Regions from separate parts of the Jejuibacter calystegiae genome, predicted to be linked through region 2. Evidence: predicted binding sites of a transcription regulator. Region 2 holds the regulator's gene; each other region holds the start of a gene.

The links. Region 2 encodes LexA, which represses DNA repair genes until DNA is damaged. Its sites were predicted from a motif close to TNCTGTATGTACATACAGNA; they were not measured.
Region 1: a site for LexA is predicted at 4,217-4,236, ahead of umuD (translesion error-prone DNA polymerase V autoproteolytic subunit). Genes of this name have one in related genera too.
Region 3: a site for LexA is predicted at 4,950-4,969, ahead of sulA (SOS-induced cell division inhibitor SulA). Genes of this name have one in related genera too.

The regions. Positions count from the first base shown of each region.
Region 1 is NZ_CP040428.1:3,640,493-3,648,761, reverse strand. Features, by position in the region: gene FEM41_RS16815 (DUF2264 domain-containing protein) at 1-1,479, opposite strand, end outside; gene FEM41_RS16810 (helix-turn-helix domain-containing protein) at 1,677-2,552, shown strand; gene umuC (translesion error-prone DNA polymerase V subunit UmuC) at 2,525-3,778, opposite strand; gene umuD (translesion error-prone DNA polymerase V autoproteolytic subunit) at 3,762-4,199, opposite strand; gene FEM41_RS16795 (lytic polysaccharide monooxygenase auxiliary activity family 9 protein) at 4,486-5,253, opposite strand; gene pcaC (4-carboxymuconolactone decarboxylase) at 5,503-5,886, opposite strand; gene pcaD (3-oxoadipate enol-lactonase) at 5,891-6,652, opposite strand; gene FEM41_RS16780 (3-carboxy-cis,cis-muconate cycloisomerase) at 6,649-7,992, opposite strand; gene pcaF (3-oxoadipyl-CoA thiolase) at 8,002-8,269, opposite strand, start outside.
Region 2 is NZ_CP040428.1:1,566,865-1,575,133, forward strand. Features, by position in the region: gene ubiA (4-hydroxybenzoate octaprenyltransferase) at 1-658, shown strand, start outside; gene plsB (glycerol-3-phosphate 1-O-acyltransferase PlsB) at 725-3,187, opposite strand; gene FEM41_RS07220 (diacylglycerol kinase) at 3,418-3,786, shown strand; gene lexA (transcriptional repressor LexA) at 3,895-4,503, shown strand; gene dinF (MATE family efflux transporter DinF) at 4,591-5,925, shown strand; gene FEM41_RS07235 (CsbD family protein) at 5,984-6,193, shown strand; gene zur (zinc uptake transcriptional repressor Zur) at 6,211-6,726, opposite strand; gene FEM41_RS07245 (2OG-Fe dioxygenase family protein) at 7,071-7,727, shown strand; gene FEM41_RS07250 (cysteine desulfurase-like protein) at 7,711-8,269, shown strand, end outside.
Region 3 is NZ_CP040428.1:3,182,991-3,191,259, forward strand. Features, by position in the region: gene fabA (bifunctional 3-hydroxydecanoyl-ACP dehydratase/trans-2-decenoyl-ACP isomerase) at 1-426, opposite strand, end outside; gene FEM41_RS14570 (AAA family ATPase) at 495-2,246, opposite strand; gene matP (macrodomain Ter protein MatP) at 2,434-2,889, shown strand; gene ompA (porin OmpA) at 2,985-4,055, opposite strand; gene sulA (SOS-induced cell division inhibitor SulA) at 4,416-4,868, opposite strand; gene FEM41_RS14590 (TfoX/Sxy family DNA transformation protein) at 5,151-5,777, shown strand; gene yccS (YccS family putative transporter) at 5,762-7,912, opposite strand; gene FEM41_RS14600 (YccF domain-containing protein) at 7,925-8,269, opposite strand, start outside.

The sequences.
Region 1 (8,269 bases), 2.1 Mb from region 2:
AAGTGCCCGCTGGGTGGTAATAAAATGAATGCTAAGATGCCCCGAGATTAACGGCATCAGCCAGCTTTTAATGTCTACATCAGACCAGGGTGACCAGCGAGTAAATATATAATCCTGCGTCGTTACCGATTCGCAAGAAGCGCGGCGCCCCCGATAATATTCATCCTGTTCAGATAATAGCAGCGTTGAATCACAGGCATTGAGTTCAATACCGAAGCGACTTTTTTCCAGATTAAATCCAAGCAGCGAAGAATAGGCAAATTTGCCATATTTACTTTCCATATTATTATAATTTTTTGCCGCAACCTGACCGGCATTCAGTAGATAGTGATGACGGTTGTTCCGGTCATGATGGACCAGTTGTTCGGTATGGGCCAGACGGGCAACCTGACTGACCACAGGTAGAGTCTGTTCCGGCGTTTCCCAGAATGGGTGAGCCTCATCAAGTATCAGGATAAGAAATGCCTTGCAACACCAGTAAGGCGAGCCCGGCGCATTATAGTCTTCAGCGATCGCCGCATTCGCATAGCTGTAACCCACCGTCAGCGTTCCCCGCGGGTCGGTCATCTCCTGCTGCGCCCACCAGCGGAAGTTTCTCAGAACCAGCCCCTTTACCACTCCCGCTGGCACGCCGTTAATCCCGGCAAAAGCGGCGGCACTCCAGAATGCAACCTGCGCAAATCGGTAGGTCAGACTGCGGCCAAAGGGGATCGCTGCGCCGTTTTCAGCAAACATATGCAGAAAATCGTGGGCAAAAATCGAAGCGCGCTCCCGAAGCATTTGACATCGCGTAGGATCCTGATCTGCCATCAATTTTGAATACAACAGACCGTAATAATGAAACGCCATGGCATTGTAATAATCACGGGGCCGTTGACGGCCATCGCTGTACCAGCCTTCACCCAGATAATAGTCGTCGATTCTGGCAAAATATTTATCGATAATATGCCGGGACCAGGAGTGCCCTGACAGGCAGAGCCCCATTTCCACCATGATGGGAAAGAAGGACCAGTTATTACAAGGCAGTTCGACCCGACGTAGTTGATGGAGCCAGGCCACCAGGTTTTCTGTCTCCTGCGCGGACAGATACTGATTAAATGACGCACCAGCCAACGCGAGCCCAACCCCCAGAACGGCCATTTCAACGCAGCGCTGGTCAAAATCCACCAGATCTCCCCAATAGTGTTCATGCCCGGGATCGGTTCCCTGAGCAATCAAGCGAAACACTTCGCTCGTATTCATTGAGTGATCGTTCTTTCCGGCAATTACCGGAAATACTCCCCACAACAGACGGCAGAAACTTTCCATTGCCGCCGTTCGACGACCATATACAGGAATAATATTACCCAAAGAAATACCCGCAGAATGCGAATCTCTGTAACGCCAGACGGCAGAAAACAGCGTTTCAAACCACTGCTGGACATCCTGCTTTGTTTCCAGCTTTACGGTTTGGCGACAACCAGGTTTCATCGGTTCCATTATTCCCCCTCTCTCTCCAGGTATTAAGCGCAGCGTGCAGCGTTATGGAGGGGGAAAATATGGGCAAAACCTGTCACAAATTGTTAACACGATCACAGTTCTGATTCTGTAACCTTTAACCAGCCATTAAAAAATTACTTTTCAGCCAGAAACGTCACTATCATGCACAGAAATTATACTATCTTGATGTGTCCGTGATGACTAATACCGCGTTACTCGATTTAATTCACTATGACGATCTTTATACCGAACTGAGGCGAGTAGAAGGCAACAGCGCCGACTATTTCCACTGGCATCAGTGTCTTGAAATCCTCTATATTGAGTCCGGCGTCGGACTAGTTATTGTCGATAATCAGAAGTTTACCGCTCGCCCTGGCAGGTTGTTTATATTCCCACAAAACAAGCTTCATAAAGTTAAGGTCGACAGTGATATCAACAATTATTATTCCCGAACTATTATTCATGTCGACCCTGAATATATTGCGACCTTTATTCGTCCTTTCAAAAGCGCCTGGCAATTATACAGTGAGATGATCGCCGATAACGCTAAAGTCTCTATTTACGATTTTTCTGCTAACATGGTACGTATATCACACCTGCTCGATTCGCTGACAGAAAATTACGAGGCAACCAGTAAAGGCGAAGTAATCGCTTTATTTATCCTCAATCTGCTACAGCTTCTGCCAGATGGTGTATTTATCAATTCCGGATCTTCGGGCCTACTGTCATCCCGGATGATGCACTATGTTGATCAACATTTCCGTTCAGGCATTACGCTGGAAGAGCTCGCCTCTCACCTGTCGCTGTCTGGAAGTCATATTTCCCGCCAGTTCAGAAAAGAAACCGGCAGCACATTCCAGGAATACCTCATTATCAGACGGATCAAATATGCCTGTTATCTGCTTGAACAGACGGAGCTGGCGGTGTCAGAGATTGCGTTACAGTCCGGCTTTAACTATGTGACCTATTTTATCAAATGCTTTAGCCAGGTGACTGGCACCACTCCATTGCGATTTAAGAAAAACAGTAGAAAACCATCAAAATATCAGCCCGCCACCGGCAGGTCCCCATAGCGCGTGGTATAGCAGGGTGAAAGAAAGGCGCGCTTCATGGCCCAGCGTTCGCCGGTGCCCTGCCCGGCAAACCAGATCTTCCCCCTTCCCTGGCGGTTAATGGCGTCCAGCGCCTGCATCAGCTTTTCGCCATTGGCTCTGGGAGCGTAGCTGTCGAACAGATTAAGCTGCGCTACGCCGCGGCTGTAAAAGTCGCCCAGCATCACCCCCACTTTCAGATAGCGCGGCCCCGGTTTCCATACCGCATCCAGCGCCCGAATCGCGGCAGCGGTGATATCCCGGGTGTCCTGAGTCGGCGTCAGCAGCCGTATGCCAGCACTGTTGCTGTAGTAAGCCTGGTGCCTGTCGTGGGGGCTGTTTTTGATAAAGGTCGCCACATAGCGGCAGTACTGGCGCTCTCCCCGTAGTTTCTCCGCCGCCCGGGCGGCCCAGGCGCAGACCGCTTCGCGCACCGGGTCATACTCCGTCAGCCGCTCAGCAGAAGAGCGCGAGCTGATAATCTCCTGCTTCACCGGAGCGAACTCCTCAAAGGCCAGACAGGATTCACCGCGCAGTTCACGCACCGTGCGCTCCAGCACCACGTTAAAATTTTTGCGGATAAACCAGAGATCGCTCTGCGCCAGCGCCAGAGCGCTGGTGATACCCATAGTATGGATCCGCTGTCCCAGACGGCGTCCGATGCCCCAGACCTCTTCGGGGGGCATAATCGCCAGCAGCCTGCGCTGGCGCACCGGATCCGAAAGATCCACCACGCCACCGGTGGCTGGCCAGCGCTTAGCGGCGTGGTTAGCCAGTTTCGCCAGGGTCTTACTCGGCGCGATTCCCACCCCCACCGTCAGACCAGTATCGCGCTTAATGCAGCGCCGTATTTCACAGCCCAGAGCATGGAGATCGGCCACGCCGCTCAGATCCAGAAAGGCTTCATCAATGGAATAACACTCTACCGCCGGGGCAAAACCTTCCAGAATCGCCATCACCCGCGCCGACATATCGGCATACAGGGCGTAGTTGGAGCTGAACACCTGAACGCCGTAACGCTCCACCCGCTGGCGAATCTTAAAAAAGGGCTCTCCGCGCGCGATACCCGCCTGCTTTGCCTGTGCATTACGGGCCACCACGCAGCCGTCGTTATTACTCAGCACAATGACCGGGCGGTTTTTCAGATCGGGGCGAAACAGCGTCTCGCAGGCAGCGTAGAAGCTGTTAACGTCAACCAGCGCGTACATGCTGATGAACCGCTTTCAGAACCCAGGTGACCACCCCAAAGATCTCCAGGCTTTCCCCTTCGCCGGGAACGATGGGGCGATATTCGGGATTATGGGGCACCAGTCGTACCTGCGGGCGGGTTTGCAGCTCTTTAACGGTAAATTCGCCGTCCAGCGCGGCAATGACAATATCGCCATGGCGGGCGGTCAGGGAGCGATCCACCACCAGCAGATCGCCGCTGGCGATCCCGGCCTGAATCATCGAGTCACCGGCGGTTTTAACAAAGTAGGTAGCGCTGGGGCGCTGAACCACCAGCTGGTTGAGATCGATACGCGCTTCCACGTAGTCCTGGGCCGGGCTGGGAAAGCCGCAGGCCACGGTGCTGGCAAACAGCGGCAGGGGTAAATCGGCATGGCAATCGACAACGTTAACTCTGCTCATGTCAGGCATCCATAAAATACTGTATATAAATACAGTACTACGTGTTTTGGGTACAATCAAGCATGCCGGAGCCTGATTTGGCTATCTGTCTGAGGAGAAGGGAAATTTGATTTTGCGCAGAAAAACAGCGTCACCCGGTAGCGCCAGTACGTAATAAACGACAGGTTTACCGGGTGACGTCATATTATCATTTAACGCCCTGCCTTATGGATAAAGGGAAGCGTCAAAATAAGATATTGCAGCAGGAAATTATCACCACCAGGGATAATAAAATTTAATTATTTCATTAACTGGCATCCTTTAAAACCACATCGCTACAACTGAAAAAGGTTTCACGTGCCGGATCGTTACGTTCCCACATAATATAAACAATGGATTTCTTACAGCTCACTATATAGCCATCGGGTAATTTTACATCCAGTGCATAATGTCCGGGAGTATTTTCATGTTTTGTGGAATTTGCCACATCCGGCGTTCCTTCATGTTTAACTTCAGGAGATTCCACCAGGTCACCCCATTTCAAACGACTGGTTGTGGGATCGAAACTGGCATTACTAAAGAATACCCTGAATTTACTGGGGTCGTGCATCTGAGTGGCCTTATAGACCAACTGAACACGTCCATCTTTCACGTCAAGCTCGGAAGTTTGCCACTCCGCACTGGGCAGGTTAATACCCTCATAAACCCCTGTTTTCCCGGCAGAGCAAAGCATACCATCAGGTACCAGATCGATAGGTTTATCCGGCGTTGTCGAACTCGAGATATTTTGCGAATACGCAGACCATTCATTAAACGCAGCAGGACGTTGCCAGTTTTCAAAATCGCCATTCTGATAAGCCTGCTTACAGGCACCATTTTTAATCCCGGAACCGTCGGGCGGATTATCAAAATCATTCTGAAGTTTACAGTAGTACTGACGGGATACCGGATTTTCCGCAGAACCATGCATGGGGGCAGGTGTGGCTTCTGCCGCGTTTTTTTCCGCAGCCATTGATGCGGAACTAAACCCGGAAAGCGCGAAAAGACAACTTAACGCAAGGCCAGAGTATTTCATCAATTTTACCTTTATTTTAACAAGGGAGATAGTCAAGTTTCTTTATTTTCAGCACAGCCACAATGAGTATAGACGCAAGAATAGAAAGACAAGAAATAAATTGAATGTCTTTTATTATTGCCGTTTAATCAGTGAATAACGTAATAAACATGAAGTGATAAAAATAATATCCACCAGGAAATACAAGGGAATTGCGATAAAAATAAAAACGCCGCGGGCGTCTTCTGCCAGCGGCGGTCACAGCGACAATCAGACGTCGTCCTGCTCGTCAAACACCTGTTGGGCCAGGTGCAGCGTGGCGTTGGCGGCGGGCAGACCGCAATACAGTGCCGAATGCATAATCAGCTCTTTCAGCTCGTCCCGGGTGACGCCGTTATTACGGGCGGCCCGCAGATGCATTTTTAGCTCCGCTTCGCGGTTCAGGGCAATCAGCATGGCGATGGTGATCATGCTGCGGGTATGGCGGCTCAGACCCGGTCGGGTCCAGGTTTCTCCCCAGGCGTAGCGGGTGATGAAGTTCTGGAACTCTTCATTTAGCGGGCTCAGGTTTTCCAGCGTTCTGTCGACATGGGCATCGCCCAGCACCGCGCGCCGCACCTCCATTCCCTGCTGATAGCGTTCATCATCGTGCATTGCTTTACCCCTCCTGCTGCTGCAAAAAGCTCAGCAGCGCGGCATTGAACTGGCTGGCGGCTTCGATGTTCGACAGATGCGAAGCAGGCAGCGTTACCATTTGGGCGCCCGAAACCTGCTCGCGCAGGAATTCACTGTCGGCCACCGTGGTCACCGGATCCGCCTCACCGGCAATCAGCAGTAGCGGCAGCGCGATCTCCCCCACTTCTGCCCGCAGGTCGGCACCGGCCAGCGCTTCACAGCATTCGGCGTAGCCTTCGGCATTGCTGGCAGCAAGCGTATGCACCAGCGGCTCCACCACCGCGGGCGACTTCTGGCGAAACGCCCGGGTGAACCAGCGATCGGCGGCGCCGGCGGCCACCACCGGCATGCCTTCCTGGCGTACGGTGCGGGCCCGGGAAAGCCAGCCAGCCTGGTCGCCTATCTTCGCCGCGCTGTTGGCGACCGTCACGCTGTAAAACCGCTCTGGCGCAAAGCGCGCCAGCCACAGACCGGTCAGCCCGCCCATAGATATCCCGCAAAAATGGGCCTTGTCGATCCCCTCACGGGTCATGATATTCAGCACGTCCTCGCCCAGCTGCGCCAGCGTTACTTTCCCGCTCTTAGGGGTCTGGCCGTGACCGTGGGTGTCGTAGCGCAGCACCCGGAAGTGCGGCAGCAGTGCATCACGCTGGCCGTTCCACATCGACAGGTCGGTTCCCAGCGAGTTAGAGAGAATCACCACCGGCGCATCGTCGCGCCCTTCAAGCTGGTAATGAATAGTCATAAGGATTCCTTACTTCGCGCCAGCACCTGGCGCAAAAAATGGTCGGCGCTGCCGGTGGCCCCGGCGGGATCCAGCAGGCTCGCAATCTGTGATTCAGACAGGTAACGGCTTACCGTTTCATCCTGTTGCAGCAGCCACGCCAGCGGCTGGTTATCATCCAGCGCCTGGTGGCACAAACGCTCCACCAGATGGTGCGCCCGGGCTTTGCCCATCTGCGGCGCCAGCGCCAGAGTGACCGACTCCGCCATAATCAACCCGTGGGTGATATCCAGATTCTGGCGCATTTTTTGAGGATAAACCTGCATCCCTTCCACCAGCGTCAGGGCATTGTCCAACACGCCGCCGGTCAGGGTCGCCAGCTGCGGCAGCGTTTCCCACTCCGCCTGCCAGCCCCCCAGAGCCCGTTCATGCTGCTGATTCTGGGCAGCATACAGCGCCGCCATCAGCCCCGGGATCCGGCCTGTGCTACTGAGGATAGCAGCACAGGTGACGGGATTGCGCTTGTGGGGCATGGTCGAAGAGCCGCCGCGCCCTTCCGCCACCGGCTCCGAAACTTCGGCCACTTCGGTCTGCATCAGTAGCGCGAAATCACCGGCGAATTTGCCCAGCGAAGCGGCAAGACCAGCAAACCAGCCTGCCGCTTCCAGCAGCCGGTCGCGCTGGCTGTGCCACGGCGTATCGGGAACGCCAAGCGCCAGCTCCCGGGCCAGAGCCTGAATGACTACAGGCCCCTGCGCCTTTAGAGACGCCAGGGTGCCCGCAGCGCCGCCCAGTTGAATCACCAGCAGTCGCGGACGCATTTCATTGAGCCGCGCCCGGTGACGCAGCAGCGCATCCAGGGTTCCCGCCAGCTTCAGGCCGTAGGTGGTCGGTAGCGCATGCTGTAGCCAGGTGCGCCCCGGCATCAAACTGGCGGCATGATCCCCGACCTGACGGGTCAGCGCGGTAATCAACCGGTTCAACTGCGTTTCCGCCTGTTCCAGCGCCGCGCGCAGTTGCAGGATCAGGCCGGTGTCAATGGCGTCCTGACTGGTGGCTCCCCAGTGTACATAGCGGGCCGCCTGCTCATCTTCGCCCCTGACCACGGCGGTCAGTTGTTTAACCAGCGGAATGGCGAGATTCCCCGCCAGTGCCGCGTCCCGGGCCAGGGCGTCGCTATCCAGCCGCTCCGCCTGACAGCAGGCGCTAATGGCCGCCGCCGCCTCCCGGGGCACCATATCGCAACTGGCCTGAGCGCGGGTCAGCGCCGCTTCGAAATCCAGCATCCCCTGTAGCAACGCCCGATCGCTAAAGCAGTCGCTGAGCGATGAGCCGTGAAACAGCGGAGTGTAAAGTGACATCGTTTCTCCTTATACGCGTTCCAGCACCAGGGCGATCCCCTGGCCCACGCCGATACACATGGTGCACAGCGCATAGCGTCCGCCGCTGCGCTTTAGCTGATACGCCGCCGTCATCGCCAGACGTCCGCCGGATGCGCCCAGCGGGTGCCCCAGAGCAATGGCGCCGCCGTTGGGATTTACGTGGGCCGCATCATCCGGCAGTTCCAGCGAACGCATCACCGCCAGCGCCTGGGCGGCAAATGCTTCATTCAACTCGATAACATCCATCTGCGCCAGG
Region 2 (8,269 bases):
CAAGTTCGATGGTCATGTGAAGCGTACAGCGAATCGTCCCCTGCCCAGCGGCGCGGTGAGTGAAAAAGAGGCCCGTATTCTGTTTGGGGTGCTGGTGCTGCTCTCCTTCCTGCTGGTGCTGACTCTGAACAGCATGACGATCCTGCTGTCGGTGGCCGGGCTGGCGCTGGCATGGGTTTACCCCTTTATGAAGCGCTACACCCATCTGCCCCAGGTGGTGCTGGGCGCAGCTTTCGGCTGGGCGATACCGATGGCTTTCTCCGCCGTTAGTGAAAGCGTGCCGATCTCCTGCTGGCTGATGTTCCTGGCGAATATTCTCTGGGCCGTGGCCTACGATACCGAGTACGCCATGGTGGATCGCGATGACGATTTGAAGATTGGCGTTAAGTCTACGGCGATTCTGTTTGGCCGCTATGACAAACTGATTATTGGTCTGTTGCAATCTGGCGTGGTGGCGATCATGATACTGCTTGGCGTGCTGAATGGCCTTGGCGGCCTGTGGTATGCATCGATTGCCATTGCCGCCGGGTTGTTTGTCTGGCAGCAGAAGATGATAGCGAACCGAGATCGCGATGCCTGCTTCCGGGCCTTTATGAACAACAACTATGTTGGCCTGGCGCTGTTTATCGGTCTGGTGCTGAGCTATCTGCATTTCTGATTATTGAGTGCATAAAAAAGCCGGTCGGTGTAACACCTGACCGGCTTTTTTCATTTTTACGGCGCGTTATTCAGCCTGTTCCGTTGCTTCTTCTTTGGCCTCGATACCGCCATTCTGCGAGGTGGCGCTCTCAATGGTCAGGCGCACATCGGAGGTCAGCAGTTCGGCCAGCAGTTGGTAAACCTGCAGCGCTCGTTCAGATTCAGCGTCGCCGCTGTCGCTGATATAGCCTTCATCGCGCAGGGTCAGCACCAGAGTAGAGAAGACCGCCTTATCGAAGAATTCCGGCGCATTGATACCATGCAGAACCGACAGGCGCTGTGCCAGAGTGCGACTCTCTTTTTCCAGAGTGCCGCGGTTAATGCCCGGGTTGGCACCCAGCAGCCAGAAGGTGATGGCATAACGCTGAATGGTCTCGCGCACGCCTGCCGCCAGCAGTTGCAGGGTACGGGAGCGCAGCGGGTTCACCTGTAGCGTATCGCCGTTAATCAGGATCAGCCCCTGGCGTTGTAGTTCGTCCAGTAGCGCGTCGATCTCCGCGGGCAGCGCCTCTTTTTCCCAACGCAGGAATAACTCGCTCTTCAGCATCGGGTAGAGCAGCGTCACCTGCTCCAGTAGCGCACTGCGGGTCAGATGACGGCGTTGGGTAATCATCATGGCCAGCAGCGATGGCAGCACCAGCATATGCATCAGGTTATTGCGGTAGTAGGTCATCAGTACCGCCTGCTCGCGCGGTAGAATGATGATGTCGCCGATCGTATCTTTTTCCACTTCGAACTTGTTCATCTGTAGCGCGTGATTGATCAGTTCATCGGCGGTGACTTTCGGCGCCGTCGCGTCCGGCGAATAGGGGACGTTACGCATAATATCCAGATAGCAGTTCAGCTGTTCGGTTAGCTGTTCGCGGGTCAGAGAGCGCTGACGTGACGCCAGTAGCGCGGTACAGCACAGATTCATGGCGTTTGCCGCGCCGGCGTTGTTAATGCGCACCATCAGATCTGCGGCGATAGCGTTGACTGACGGCGTCAGCCAGGCCGGGCGTACCGCTTCGATGGGATCGATATCGTCACGCCATTCCGGCACGTTCTGGTTCAGCCAGTTGTTCAGCGGAATCGGCTCGCCGAAGTTAACGTAACCCTGACCCAGATTACGCAACCTGCTTAAGCCGCGTACCATCTGAGTGAAGCTCTCTTTCTCTTTGGTGGCACCGCGCAGCTCTTTCGCATAGGTGCCCACTTCCATGACATGTTCGTAGCCAATGTAGATGGGAACCAGCGTGATGGGGCGGGTACCGCCGCGCAGCATCGCCTGAATGGTCATCGACAGGGTACCGGTTTTCGGATCCAGCAGCCGTCCGGTACGCGAACGTCCGCCTTCCACAAAGTACTCTACCGAGTAACCGCGGCTGAACAACTCACCCAGATATTCGCGGAATACGGTGGAATAGAGCTTATTGCCCCGGAAGGTACGGCGGATGAAGAATGCGCCCAGGCGGCGGAAAATCGGGCCCGCTGGCCAGAAGTTAAGGTTGATACCAGCAGCGATATGCGGTGGTACCAGCCCCTGGTGGTAGAGCACGTAAGAGAGCAGCAGATAGTCCATATGGCTGCGGTGGCAGGGGACATAGACCAGTTCGTGGCCCTCGTGGGCCAGTTGACGAATGCGCTCGGCGTTATGGACGTTGATGCCCTGATAGAGCCGGTTCCAGGTAAAACCCAGTACGCGATCGGTTACGCGGATAGCTTCGTAAGAGAAGTTAGCCGCTATCTCTTCCATCAGGGCTACGGCGTTCTGTTGGGCCTTTTCATGGGAGATCTTTTTGGTACGCGCTTCGTCTTCTACCGCCCGGGCAATGGCCCTCGAGGACAGCAGCTTATTAAACAGATCCTGACGGGCCGGCAGACGTGGCCCTACGGCCGCCAGACGCAGACGCGAGAAGTGCATTCTGGCGATACGCAGCAGCTTCTGGGCGATACGCTTGTCCGTACCATGTTCGGTAGCCATACGGCGCAGAGAAACCGGTGGCGAGAAGCGCACAAAGCTGTCGCGGCCCAGCCAGATCACGGCGAAGAATTTTTGAATACCGTTCAGATTGCGCAGCGGCGGGTTGGCTTCCCCTTTCTCTTTGCCCGGCGCACGGCCGAACATCACAGAGACGGGTACCATCTGAACGTCAAGATTCGGATTACTGCGGTGTAGATCCAGATAGTTATGGAATAGTTTGATGGACTCTTGTTTAGGCGTGTAATAGGTGAAGACGCGGGGACCGTCGTGCGCGAACACATAGCGCGGCAGGACGACGCCGTCCACTTCCAGCGGCTCCATGGGGTCCGGCAGATCGTGGGCCAGACAGCGCGCACGCAGCGTCAACAAGTCTGCCTTCGAGTTATAGGGCAGAACGTACATAATCGGACGCGAAGTATCCAGGCCAAGTTCGGCGCAGGGATCCGCCGGAATTGACTTGCTCTTTACCAGAATACTTAATGGTAAATTAAGGAGCTTGTATAAAAATCGGGACCAGCCTGACATAAATGATGTAAAGCCTCTGGTTAATCATGCAAATGCGCCGTCAGAATACCAGAAACGGCACGGAAATTCTGCGGCACCACTATTAATCGAAGCGCGCTGGCGTTGACGCTGATTTTCGTCATACTGCCTGCTGCATTCGGTCTGGCTTCGTTAATCGGCTCGGGCGCGCCCTTGCCGCTTTGATGCAACTGAACTATTTAGAGTGTGTTTTTTGAAAAGGTTTCCATTACATGGCGAATAATACCACTGGTTTTACCCGTATCATCAAAGCTGCCGGCTATTCCTGGAAAGGTCTGAGCGCGGCGTGGCGTAACGAAGCGGCCTTCCGCCAGGAAGGGGTCGCCGCGGTTATTGCCATTATAGTGGCCTGCTGGCTGGATGTTGACGCCATGACGCGCGTGCTGCTGATTGGCTCCGTCATGCTGGTCACGATCGTCGAAATTCTGAATAGCGCCATCGAAGCCGTTGTTGACCGGATCGGCAGCGATTATCACGAACTTTCCGGTCGCGCGAAAGATATGGGCTCCGCCGCCGTGCTGTTAGCGATTATCGTCGCGCTTTTCACCTGGGTCACGCTACTCTGGTCGCATTTGCGGTAAAGCTTCAGGAAACGGATAAAACGCTGACTTTTTACCACGTTGTGGTTCCAAAATCGCCTTCTGCTGTATATACTCACAGCATAACTGTATATACACCCAGGGGGCGGAATGAAAGCGTTAACGGCCAGGCAACAAGAGGTTTTTGATCTCATCAGGGAGCATATCAGCCAGACGGGAATGCCGCCCACCCGTGCGGAAATCGCGCAGCGACTGGGCTTCCGTTCGCCTAATGCCGCAGAAGAACACCTGAAGGCTCTGGCGCGCAAAGGGGTTCTCGAAATCGTCTCTGGCGCTTCACGCGGTATCCGACTGCTGCATGAAGAAGAAGAGGGGCTGCCGCTGGTTGGGCGCGTTGCCGCGGGTGAGCCGCTGCTGGCCCAGCAGCATATTGAAGGCCACTATCAGGTCGACCCTTCCCTGTTTAAACCGAGTGCGGACTTCCTGCTGCGAGTGAGCGGTATGTCGATGAAAGATATCGGCATTATGGATGGTGACCTGCTGGCGGTACATAAGACTCAGGAGGCGCGCAACGGTCAGGTCATCGTGGCTCGCATTGAAGATGAAGTCACGGTTAAACGCCTGAAGAAGCAGGGCAACACGGTGCAACTGCTGCCGGAAAACAGCGAGTTTGAACCTATTGTGGTCGATCTGCGCGAACAGAATTTTACTATTGAAGGGCTGGCCGTCGGGGTGATCCGCAACGGCGAATGGCTCTGAATTTATAAACGCATCCCCCTGCTGACGCGTCCGTTCCCGGGCGCGTCTCTGCTTTAACTCTCCTGACTGCATAACCGGATAATGGCCATGCCCCTTTTCCAAAAAACCGATAAAGCATTATGGCGGCTGGCGCTGCCGATGATTTTCTCTAACGTGACGGTACCGCTGCTGGGGCTGGTGGATACTGCGGTCATTGGTCATCTCGACTCGCCGGATTATCTGGGCGGCGTTGCCGTTGGCGCTACGACGACCAGCTTTTTGTTTATGTTGCTGCTGTTCCTGCGGATGAGCACCACCGGCTTTGCGGCTCAGGCATGGGGCGCGAAAAATGCGCCGGCGCTGGCCAGATCGCTGGTTCAGCCGCTGATGCTGGCGTTGATTGCCGGTGTGCTGATCGTGGCGTTACGTACTCCGCTGATCGATTTGGCTTTGTACATTGTCGGCGGCAGCGAGCAGGTTCTGTATCAGGCGCAGCGCTTCCTGGCCATTCGCTGGCTGAGCGCTCCGGCAACGCTCGCCAATCTGGTACTGCTGGGTTGGCTGCTGGGTGTCCAGTACGCCCGGGCACCGGTTATTCTGCTGGTGGTGGGTAACCTGCTGAATATTTCGCTGGATCTCTGGTTTGTGGTGGGCCTGCATATGAACGTGCAGGGGGCGGCGCTGGCGACGGTCATTGCCGAATATGCGACGCTGCTTATCGGGCTGGTGATGGTGTGGCGGGTACTGCGGCTACGTGGCATTTCGATGGATATGCTGAAGCAGGCCTGGCGCGGCAATATTCGCCGCCTGCTGGCTTTGAACCGCGACATTATGCTGCGTTCCCTGCTGCTTCAGCTCTGTTTTGCCGGTATTACCATTTGCGGTGCGCGCCTCGGTAGCGAAATCGTGGCGATTAACGCGGTATTGATGACCATGCTGACCTTCACCGCCTATGCGCTGGATGGTTTTGCTTATGCGGTAGAGGCCCACTCCGGCCAGGCCTTTGGCGCGCGCAGCACCGGGCAGTTGTTGAGCGTATGGCGAGCCGCCTGCCGCCAGGCGGGTCTGGTGGCGCTCTGCTTCGCGGCGATCTACGCCCTGGCGGGGGCGCAGATCGTAGCCCTGTTAACCTCAATCCCCGAACTTCAGGCTCAGGCGGATCGCTATCTGCTATGGCAGGCGGTGCTGCCGCTGGTTGGCGTCTGGTGTTATCTGCTGGATGGCATGTTTGTGGGGGCCACCCGCGGCGCGGAAATGCGTAACAGCATGGCGGTTGCCGCGCTGGGATTCGGACTGACGCTACTGACGCTGCCCTGGCTGGGCAACCATGGCTTGTGGCTGGCTCTGACGGTATTTCTGGGGCTGCGTGGCCTCTCCCTGGGCTGGATCTGGCGCCGTCACTGGCGTAACGACACCTGGTTTAAGGTGCCGGGCCACCAGTGAGCCTGTAAGGCTATACTTAATGGGTGAGTAAAGCTAAATCCGGCGCAGGAGGTACGCGATGCTCAGAGACGAAATCGAAGGCGGCTGCCGGCGTCTGGTGGGTAGAGTCCGCGAAGCCTGGGGCAGGATGACCGACGATGACGGCGCCATTGCCAGCGGCCGTCATGAGCGGCTGATTGGCAGGCTTCAGCAACGCTATGGCTACGCCAGAGCCCAGGCAGAAAAAGAGGTGACCCAGTGGGAAAAGCGTAACGATTACCGCTGGTAGCAGGGCGTGGGCGCGGTTTAGCGCCCGCGTTTTTTCACGGCGACGCTGTGATCGTGCTGGCAGATTTCGCGGTTGCGGCAGGCTTCCACTTCGGCGCAGGGCGCGCACAGACCGTGTGCTTCGATCACATTGTGGTGTAGAGCAAAGCCGTTACCGGCCGCCAGCTTGTGCATTATCTCCTCCACACCTTCCGCACTCTCCTCTTTCACCGAACCGCAGCGATCGCAGATAAACATGGCGGAAGTGTGCATAGGCTCATCAAAGTGATGGCACAGCACATAGCTGTTAGTGGACTCAACTTTGTGTACAAACCCCTGCTCCAGAAGAAAATCCAGCGCCCGGTATACGGTAGGGGGCTTGGCCTGGGGTTCGCTGGCCTTCAGCAGATCGAGCAGATCGTAGGCGCTAATGGAGCTATCCTGCAGCGTCATCAGACGCAGTACTTCAAGGCGCTGAGGCGTCAGGCGCACGTTGCGCTGCTGGCACAGTTTCTCTGCACGCGCCAGCACATCTTGCGGTGTCGTCATATCCATCAGTCTGCCTCGTTATCTCGGAATCTTGCCCAATTTTATCATGAACCCGCTAAAACGCCGATATCCTGAACGCAGTCGTCACCTGGAGTGTGATACGGCGCGGCAGTCAGGTGTTAAGGCGGGGGATTACGCACCTTAATAGAGAAGTGTTATTGCATGATGAAATGCATTTTTATCATATATATTTCTGTAAATAAGATCTGATTCCTGGCGATATATCGCATATTGTGATTTTGATAGCATTATTTACTGCTTGCTCTTTGACCGGAATCAGGCGGATGACTACCTTGATTAAGGGCATTTTTTATTCACCCGTCATGATTCTTATAAAGAGGGAAGTAAGAATGTTACATAAGCATGAGTCCGTCCTGCATCTCACCTGCCTGAGTCAGGTTTCCGTCGCCCAACTGGCACCCACATTCGCCACGCTGCCTGCCACGGCTCACGCCGATGGTCAGTACCGGCTGCGACGCTATTCCGTTGTTCGATTCCGCCACGGAGAGGTGGAAGAAGTTGATAAGCATGATTTTGTTCAGTCCAGCGATATTAACCGCTTTCAGGGCAATGTGGTGCGCCGCTTTGAACCGCTGGAGTCCACCACGCTGAAAAGCGACGGTCTGCGTGAGGTTTGCCGACTGTTTGTGGAAAGTAACGGGTTGCCAGACGGACAGGAGATTGAGATCCACCAGATGCGTGTTACCGCGATCTACGATGAAACCCAGGTGGCGCCGGAAGGGATCCATCAGGACGGGTTTGATCATATCGCGCTGGTGGCGATCGATCGTGAAAATATCGTCGGCGGTGACGTCATGCTGTACAGCAACAACCATGAGGCGCCATTCTTCCGCAAGGTGCTGGAAAATGGTGAAGTAGCCATGCTGGCCGACCATACGTTATGGCATAACGCCAGCCCAATCCGGGCCGTCAGGCAGGGTGAGGAGGGGCATATGGATGTTTTCGTACTCACGGCCAGGGAGCAGCCCAATGAACTTCACGCCTGAAGCGGTACGCGTGCAGTTTGGCGCACTTTCCGCCCCGGAAGTATCGCCGCCGCCGGTATTTCTTGATGGCCCCGGCGGCACTCAGGTGCCGGTATCGGTGCTGGAGGCGATGGCGGGTTACCTGGGGCGCAACAATGCCAACCTGGGGGGGCACTATTTCTCCAGCCGCAAAACGGAAGCCCTGGTACGCCGCGCCCGGGAATCGGTACAGACGCTGCTGAATGCTTACGCGCCGGACAACATCGTGTTTGGCGCCAGCATGACGGCGCTGACCTTCCATCTTAGCCGTATTATCAGCCGTGAGTGGCAACCTGGCGATGAGATTATCGTCACCGCGCTGGATCACTATGCCAATGTTTCCAGTTGGCAGCAGGCGGCGGACGATCGTCAGGTGGTTGTTCGCCAGGTGCCGGTTAACGAACCAGAATGCACGCTGGATGTGGAGCGTATCTGCGAGCAGATTGTTCCCGCCACCCGACTGGTGGCGGTATGCCTTGCTTCCAATACCACTGGCAGTATTGTCGATGTGCGGCGCATCGTAG
Region 3 (8,269 bases), 1.6 Mb from region 2:
GCCCATGATCAGCTTGCGGTTAATGATGCGCTTGAAGTGGATACGGTAGGTCACTTTCTTCGCCGTCGGCAGTACCTGACCGGTAAATTTCACCTCGCCGACGCCCAGCGCGCGGCCTTTACCTTCGCCACCCAGCCAGCCAAGGTAGAAACCTACCAACTGCCACATGGCATCCAGACCCAGACAGCCGGGCATTACCGGATCGCCGATGAAGTGGCAACCGAAGAACCAAAGGTCCGGATCGATATCCAGTTCGGCTTCCACGTAGCCTTTATCATAATTGCCGCCGGTTTCGGTCATTTTGACCACGCGGTCCATCATCAGCATGTTAGGGGCGGGTAACTGCGGGCCTTCAGCACCAAACAGTTCTCCGCGTCCGGAGGCAAGAAGATCTTCTTTTGTATAGGATTCGCGTTTATCAACCATGTCTGAATTAAGCCTTTTTTTAATGAAGGACGCAGGTTAGCTAACAGGTGTACGCTCAACAACTCCGATCAGTTGTGGTTAAACCAGTTTAGCCAGCGCAGCGGCCAGGGATAACGGTGTCGGGCCTCTTGTTGCGTCGCCTGGGCGATACGGCCCTGAATCATCTGTAACAGTCCCGGACGTTGTTCATCGTCCCAGGGAAGTCCGCTGAGCAGCATCAGTGCATCGCGGGCATCATCTACTGCCCAGATACTGAACTGACCCGCTTCGACGGCATCCAGTACCTCCTGGTGCAGCGCAAGGTGGCGTACGTTCGCCACAGGGATAATCACACCCTGCTGTCCGGTGAGTTCACGCTGTTGGCAAATGGTGAAAAAGCCTTCGATTTTCTCGTTAAGGCCGCCCACCGGCTGGGAACGACCAAATTGATCCACTGAACCCGTAATGGCAATGCCCTGACGCAGGGGAACGCCTGACAGCGCGCTGACCAGCGCACATAGCTCGGCCATAGAGGCACTGTCGCCATCCACCTCGCTGTATGACTGTTCAAACGTCAGTGAGGCAGAGAAGGGGATCTGCTGTTCCAGATCGAGCTCGGCCATCAGAAACGCCTGCATGATCATCATGCCCTTGGCATGAATATTACCACCTAACTCGGCCTTGCGTTCGATATCGGTAAATTCACCGTCGCCAATATGCGCTACGCAGGTGATACGTGAAGGCTCGCCAAAAGCACGCGGATGACCCGGAAACTCGATAACCGACAGGGCATTGACCTGGCCTGTGCGAACACCTTCTGTTTCAATCAGGATTTGTTCCAGCAGAATCTCATCCTGCATGCGCTCGCTAAGGAAGCCTTCGCGCCATTCGCGCTGTTCCAGCATCTGGCGGAACTGTTCGCCGCTGAAGCTCTCCTGGCTAAGTGGTGCCACTTCCCGGAGCTGGCGAAGAATCCACTCTGGCTCAATCGGTAGCGTTAACTGGTCACCGGTGTAGCGGACCCCTTCACGCACCAGCGGAGCCCAGGCGTCGGCCTGAGGCTGTGGCAATTGGTGCAAAGTGGCGAGTTCCAGAACCCAGTCGCGCCACAGCGTGAACGATTGAGGCTCGACAATTTGCAGGTTGTCTTCAAATTCACTATAGATGGCCAGTTCGGCGATTTCCGGCTCCATTTCCTGAAATTCGGCCAGCGCATCACGCTCGCCGCACAGGATAAGCTTTACCTGGAGCGGCAGGGAGGGAATCTCTACCGGGAAGGGGCGACGCTCGTCCGGCGAGAACCATTCAAACTGTCCGCGCGTCATCATCTGTTTCAGACGCAGCCATAGGAGCGGCTGAGCCAGCAGACTGCGCAGCGAGAGCACCAGTACGCCACCGTTAGCCTGATGCAGCAGACCGGGCTGGAGCTGCGGCCTGTTGCCGTGCCAGCGCACACAGCCGAATAGCTGCTCGCTCTCGATCCAGTCGCCGGTTACCACCGCCCCGGCTGCGGTGAAGTCATCGTCCGGAGAAACAGGAGGCATCAGGCTGACGTTATCTGTGTCAGTCTGATAATGACCACCACACAGGGGAAGATCTCCGGGGATCATTTCGCGCGCCGCCGCGCCGATACGTGCCGGATACTCAGGCAGTTCGGGGCTTTTGACCAGCATGATATTTGCTGGCGCGCTGGGGTGAAGCAATTGCGTCAGTCCATAACAGAGCCGGGCCTGAAGCTGGCTAAAAATGTGAACATCGGAAGAGGCTGGCCGATCAGGCTGTTGCAGATACGGTTGGGTATCCGGAACCAGCATGCGCCATGATAGTTGGTTTATTGTCAAAATTGTGCGCGTTTGTTGAGATATCAAAGGCGCGATTATACAGTAAGCGGACGTGCTTCACACGGGTAGCGTGCGGCTCCGGCGGAGTGAAAAGCGTTATGGCTTCACATCAATGATTTTTCCCCTAAGCTAAAGTCCGGAAAAGCTGATATCCTGAACATAGTTACACGGTCACCCTGAGATCAGAATGAAATACCAACAACTGGAAAATCTCGAAAGCGGCTGGAAGTGGAAATACCTGGTGAAAAAGCACCGGGAAGGTGAGTTGATCACCCGTTATATTGAAACCAGCGCGGCCCGGGAGGCGGTGGAGCTTCTGCTCGGTATGGAAAATGAACCGGTGCTGGTCCAGTCCTGGATTGAGCAGCATATGAATCCGGCGCTGATGAACCGGATGAAGCAGACCATTCGCGCGCGTCGCAAACGCCACTTTAATGCGGAACATCAACATACTCGCAAGAAGTCTATCGATCTGGAATTTCTGGTCTGGCAGCGTCTGGCCGGTCTGGCCCAGCGCAGGGGATGCACGCTTTCCGAAACCGTTGTTCAGTTAATTGAAGATGCGGAGCGTAAAGAGAAATATGCGAATCAGATGTCGAGCCTGAAACAGGATCTTCAGGCGCTGCTGGGGAAAGAGTCGTAATACTGACTGCCGGTTAAACGCTGACGCTGTTTTCGATGAGTGACAGACAATAAAAAACCCCGCCAGAGCGGGGTTTTTTTTCGAAGCGATGTAACTTAAGCCTGCGGCTGAGATACAACGTCTTTGACGCCTTTCACTTCGATTTCTACGCGACGATCCGGGGCCAGGCAGTCGATCAGCGCTGCGCGACGCTTAACGTTGTCGCAGGTGTTGCCGGTAACCGGGTTAGATTCGCCCATACCCTGTGCAGAGATCTTGTTGGACGGGATACCTTTAGAGATCAGGTAGTCAACAACAGACTGTGCACGACGCTCGGACAGCTTCTGGTTGTAAGCGTCAGAACCGATGCGGTCGGTGAAGCCCAGAACAACGACGTTACCGTCTTTCGGGTCCAGGTTAGCCAGCTGGGTGTACAGCTGATCCAGCGCCTGCTGACCTTCCGGCTTCAGAGAAGCTTTGTTGAAGTTGAACAGAACGTCAGACTTCAGGGTGAAGCGCTTGGTCTGTACCTGCGGAGCCGGTGCCGGTGCTACAACCGGAGCAGCCTCTTCCTGCTGACCGAAGCGATAGGAAACGCCCAGGCTCAGCATACCGTTGTCCGGACGGGTACCCACAGTGTGAGCGTCGCCGATGTTGTTGATCCACTGGTATTCCAGACGGGTAGCGATATCACGGGTAACAGCCCACTCGAAACCAGCTGCGTATACCGGGGAAACACCGGTGTCGTGGTCTTTCAGACGCTCACCAGCGGCGTTTTTCGCAGTAGAGTCTGCGCGCCATACCATACCACCCAGACGGGTATAGATATCCAGATCATCCAGGATCGGGTAGCTCAGTTTAGCGGTCAGCTGAATACCCTGGGCCTTGAAAGCACCGCTTTCCGGCTTGCCAGTGTATTCCATACGACCCAGCCAGTCGTAACCCATTTCGAAAGCAACATACGGGTTAACCTGGTAGCCACCGAATGCACCTGCACCCAGCTGGCTGTCGTGGGTAGAGCCACTACCGATACCAGAGTCATAACCATTACCGTAGAAACCAGTATCGTGGTACTGAGACCAGCCCAGTTTCGCACCAGCATACCAGGTGTTATCTTTCGGTGCGGCCTGCGCTACGGTAGCGAAGCCAGCCAGTGCCACTGCAATCGCGATAGCTGTCTTTTTCATTTTTTGCGCCTCGTTATCATCCAAAAAGGCCATAGGCTTCAATATTTTTACGAAGCCCACGGTTAAATCCTTACCCGGGTCGCTACTCAGATTGTTGCTTTACCGTTCAAAACGGTTATTGCTGAGTAACCCCGGCGTTGTAAAGTCTACAACGTAGTTGAAAAGTTACAAGTACGCAGCAGGATCTGCGAATACAAAAAACCGCCGCTTTCACATATTTTGTTACATTCTGGGTTGAGGTTTGTGCCCGAACTTTTCTGATGTATTCCCTCTCAAGCCTTGGCACAGGCGGATTTTCTTCTATTCACAATGACCTGTGACGAAGCGTAAAAAATATTTTAGGACTACTCCTAAATTTACTTAATGATACAAACTGGAGTGAATCTTTAGCCCCGTCCGTGGTCTGGAGCCGGGGATAAGGGGGGTTACAGGGCGTAAAATCAGGCCAGTGGTCTGTCCTTGTGCAGCCGCAAGATTAAGCAAATTGTGCTGTTCGTTGCTCAATTCATGGGGTAGCCAACCAATAACCGCGCTGTAATTTCCTGTGCGCATCGCCTTCGCCATAGTTTCGATTGTCGTCAGCGGAGCGACCTGGTTAACCTGCATGACTTTACTGAGCGGCAGACCCGCAGACTGCAGCCACTGGCGGCTCAGTTTCTGGCATGGCGTTAACCAAAGTTGCCAGCGTGACTGCTGCCCAAGCTGCTGTAATAAAGGCAAAAGCATCAGTTCAGTCAAACCGGCACGATCTTCACTATAGACCACTTCACTGATAACGCCTGCAAAATGATCGCCATTGTGATGGAAAGCCATCTGTGGGTGAAGGGGGCTTGCCAGGTTCAGTATAGGGTCGTGAGATGCAGGAAAAGACATATTGTATCCAGCCTTATGAGTTACTGTATGAATATACAGTAATGCCTGTGCGCGCAAAGATCAACCTCAATTTAGGAAAGCGTCTCGCAGTTTTGAGCTTCTGTTACCTGCCGGGTGTAAATCATATTGCCCGGGGCGCATAAGTTGCCTATTGTCGATTGTTGTTAATGGAACCGCTAATGTGTTGGATGTACATTAGTCTTTGATTTTAAGGACAATAAAATGAAAGATTTATGTTATTCGCAGATCGACAGGACGAGGGAAATCCTGTCGCCGCTTGGTGATATTCAACATCGTGCGCTCTTTGGTGGCTACAGCCTCTACATTGGTGACACCGTATTTGCGATGGTCGCTAAGGGGAACCTTTATCTTCGGGCCTGTGAGCAGAATGAGCCCTATTTTATTCGGGAACGCCTTCCCACACTGTTGTTTTCCCGGCGGGGCCGCCAGATCTCACTGAAATACTATCTGGTTGGCGAAGCGCTGTGGCGCGAGCCCGCACAGTTGCTGGCGCTTTCCTGGCAAGCGCTGGATGGCGCCAGGAAAGAGAAAAGGCAGCGCAGACAGGTCACGCGTTTAAAGGATCTCCCTAATCTTACTTCCGGGCTGGAAAGTATGTTGTGGGTGGTGGGAATTCAGAATATCGAAGCCTTACAGATGATGGGCGCTAAAGCGAGCTGGTTAGAGCTGCGGCGTATAAATAAAGGCATTGGCGTAAAAGTTCTGCTGGCGCTGGCGGGCGCCATTTGCGGGTTACATGAGGCGGCGCTCCCATCGCAGATGCGACAGGAGCTTCAGGAGTGGGGCAGTGAACAAATCAGCTATGATGCGTTTTATTCTGGCAACTGATGCAACTGCTGCTGCAGCGTTGAAAGCTCCGGCAGTAGCGCTATCAGCAATCCTATCTGCTGAATCACCAGCGGCTCTTTAGTCCCGGGCGTAGGGTGACTTTTTTCCAGTCGGGCGGTGAGCCGCTCAAGGGCCTGTCGTAAGCGTTCCACATCGCCGGCATCCGTAAACGTGGGTCTTAATGCCGCGTCCACGTAGCAGACGGCATCATCCAACAGCGCCAGAATTTCCGGATGGGCGAGTCGCTCGCGGTGCGCGCCCAGCGTGGAAACATAACTGGTGAGCGTATGATTCAGGCATAGCAGGCGGAAGGCCATCTCCCGGATCTCCGGCGTAGCCCGGGGTTCAACCGACAGGTTTGAAACCACCGAAGCCAGCTCAGCATCCCGGTTGTGGGCATCGCGTCGGGCGATGCGGTAACCCAACTGGTTATCCCGCCCCTGATGGTACTGGGCCATAATGGCGTCCAGGTAGCGACAGTTGGCGTTAAATGCATGCTCCACCACCAGCGGCAGACGCCGGAAGCGCCAGTCCGGCCAGATAAAGCTGACCGCGGCCCAGGCGATAGCACAGCCAATGAGAGTATCGACAATCCGAGGTAGCGCCACCACAAACCCTTCACCCAGCAGGTTAAAACACAGCAGTACCAGCATGGTGATAAAGACCGTCGCGTGGGCATACTGGACGTTGCGGAAGGCAAAGAACAGCACGCCGGTAATCACGATAAGCGCGAGTTGCCCTTCCAGTGACGGCACCAGCCACAGCACAGGCAGGCCGATCGCCACCCCCAGCAGGGTACCGATAATACGCAACGCCAGGCGGCGTCGGGTGGCGTTATAGTTGGGTTGACACACAAACAGGCTGGTTAGCAGGATCCAGTAGCCGCGCTGCAGGCCGGTTACCTGAATAAAGGCATAGCCCACGCACAGTACGATCGACATTCGTACCGCGTGACGAAATAGCGCTGACTCCGGCGTCAGATGGCGACTCAGGCGTAGCCTGATATCGCTAAAGCCGCTAAGACCATCATCGGAGAGACGGTTTTCGTTAGGATCGGCGGGCATAGCCAGCGCCTGCTCTGACTCAATGGTCGCCAGTTGGGCATCGATAGCCCGTAGGTTGGCTATCAGAAAGCCAATGGCTTCCCGCTCACGACTGGCGATAGCATTATCCGGTAGCTGGTCAATGGCTGCCTCCAGGCGGGTAAACGCACGCTCGAAACGTGGATCGTGCTGGTAGGGGGTGCGTAGCAGAATCGAACGGGAAAGCTGCTGACAGGCCAGCGCCTGCATAGAGAGTAAGCGCTGGAAGCGGAACATCAGATCGCTGTGGCGAAACTTCACCCGCAGCGTCTGATATTGCACATGCGAAGAGCTGGCGCGTTCGTGAATGTCCTGAGCAACAAAATAGTAGTGCAGGGTTCGCCGGGTGCCGCGCTGGCCCCGATCGCCGCGCAGACGGGTCAACAAAGAAGCTTTGGTCTGATTCAGCGTCTGAACCAGCTCGCCGTTGGCCATCGCCAGGTTAACCAGAGGCTCCTGGCTTTCGTCTTCGATATCGGGATCGAACTGGCGTGACTTCAGTTCCAGATAGTGGGCCAGTTGCTCATAACAGCGCGCCAGATTGTCCTGCAGAGGGCGTACCGGGAAGATCAGATGCCCCACCAGGGTCAGCAGGTTGTACCAGATAGCGCCCGCCAGCAGGAGTACTGGCTGCTGGTACCAGTTATCGAACAGCGTGATCCCCAACATGGTATAGATGGCGATCAGCAGGGCGCCGAAGGCGATGGTGGCGTAGCGCTGACCCAGACAGCCCAGTAGGATAAAGCCAATGGTCGAGGTGGTCAGCCCGGCGGCGAACAGCCAGGGCCAGGGAAACAGCAGTTCCACGGAAACCGAGGCGATAAAAAAGCAGATCAAGGTAATCAGCAGGTTGCGCAGCCTGCCAGCCAGCCGGTCATCCAGATCCGCCAGAGCGGCGGCAACGACTCCCAGGGTGATGGGGATAGTCAGTTTGACTTCGTTAAGCCACCAGGGCACCAGAGTGGCACCGCTCAGGGCGATAAAAATCCGCAGGTTATAGAGCCAGGTGCTGTTCCATGTGTAGTGGCGCAGCAGGGGACTGAGTTTGGGCACGGTAACCTCGGCTTACCGAAACTGACTGCGGGCATTGGCCTCGCGCGCCGCGCGCGCGGTTTCGACAGAGACAACCCGTCGCCCCACCGGCCATAAGGCGATGGCGGCAATCTTGAAGTTAGCGATACCTACCGGAATACCGATAATGGTCAGACACTGGGCAATGCCCGCAGCAATGTGCATCAGGCACAGCCACCAGCCAAAGAACACCACCCAGAAGATATTCAGCAGCGTTCCCCCCGCATTCATCAGTGAATTCTTATTACCGGGAGAAAGGAGGTCGACGTGCACCGCCTCGTTGCCGTAAGGCAGTAATGACAGTTTGGTAATCTCCCAGCAGGAGCGGGTAAGCGGTAG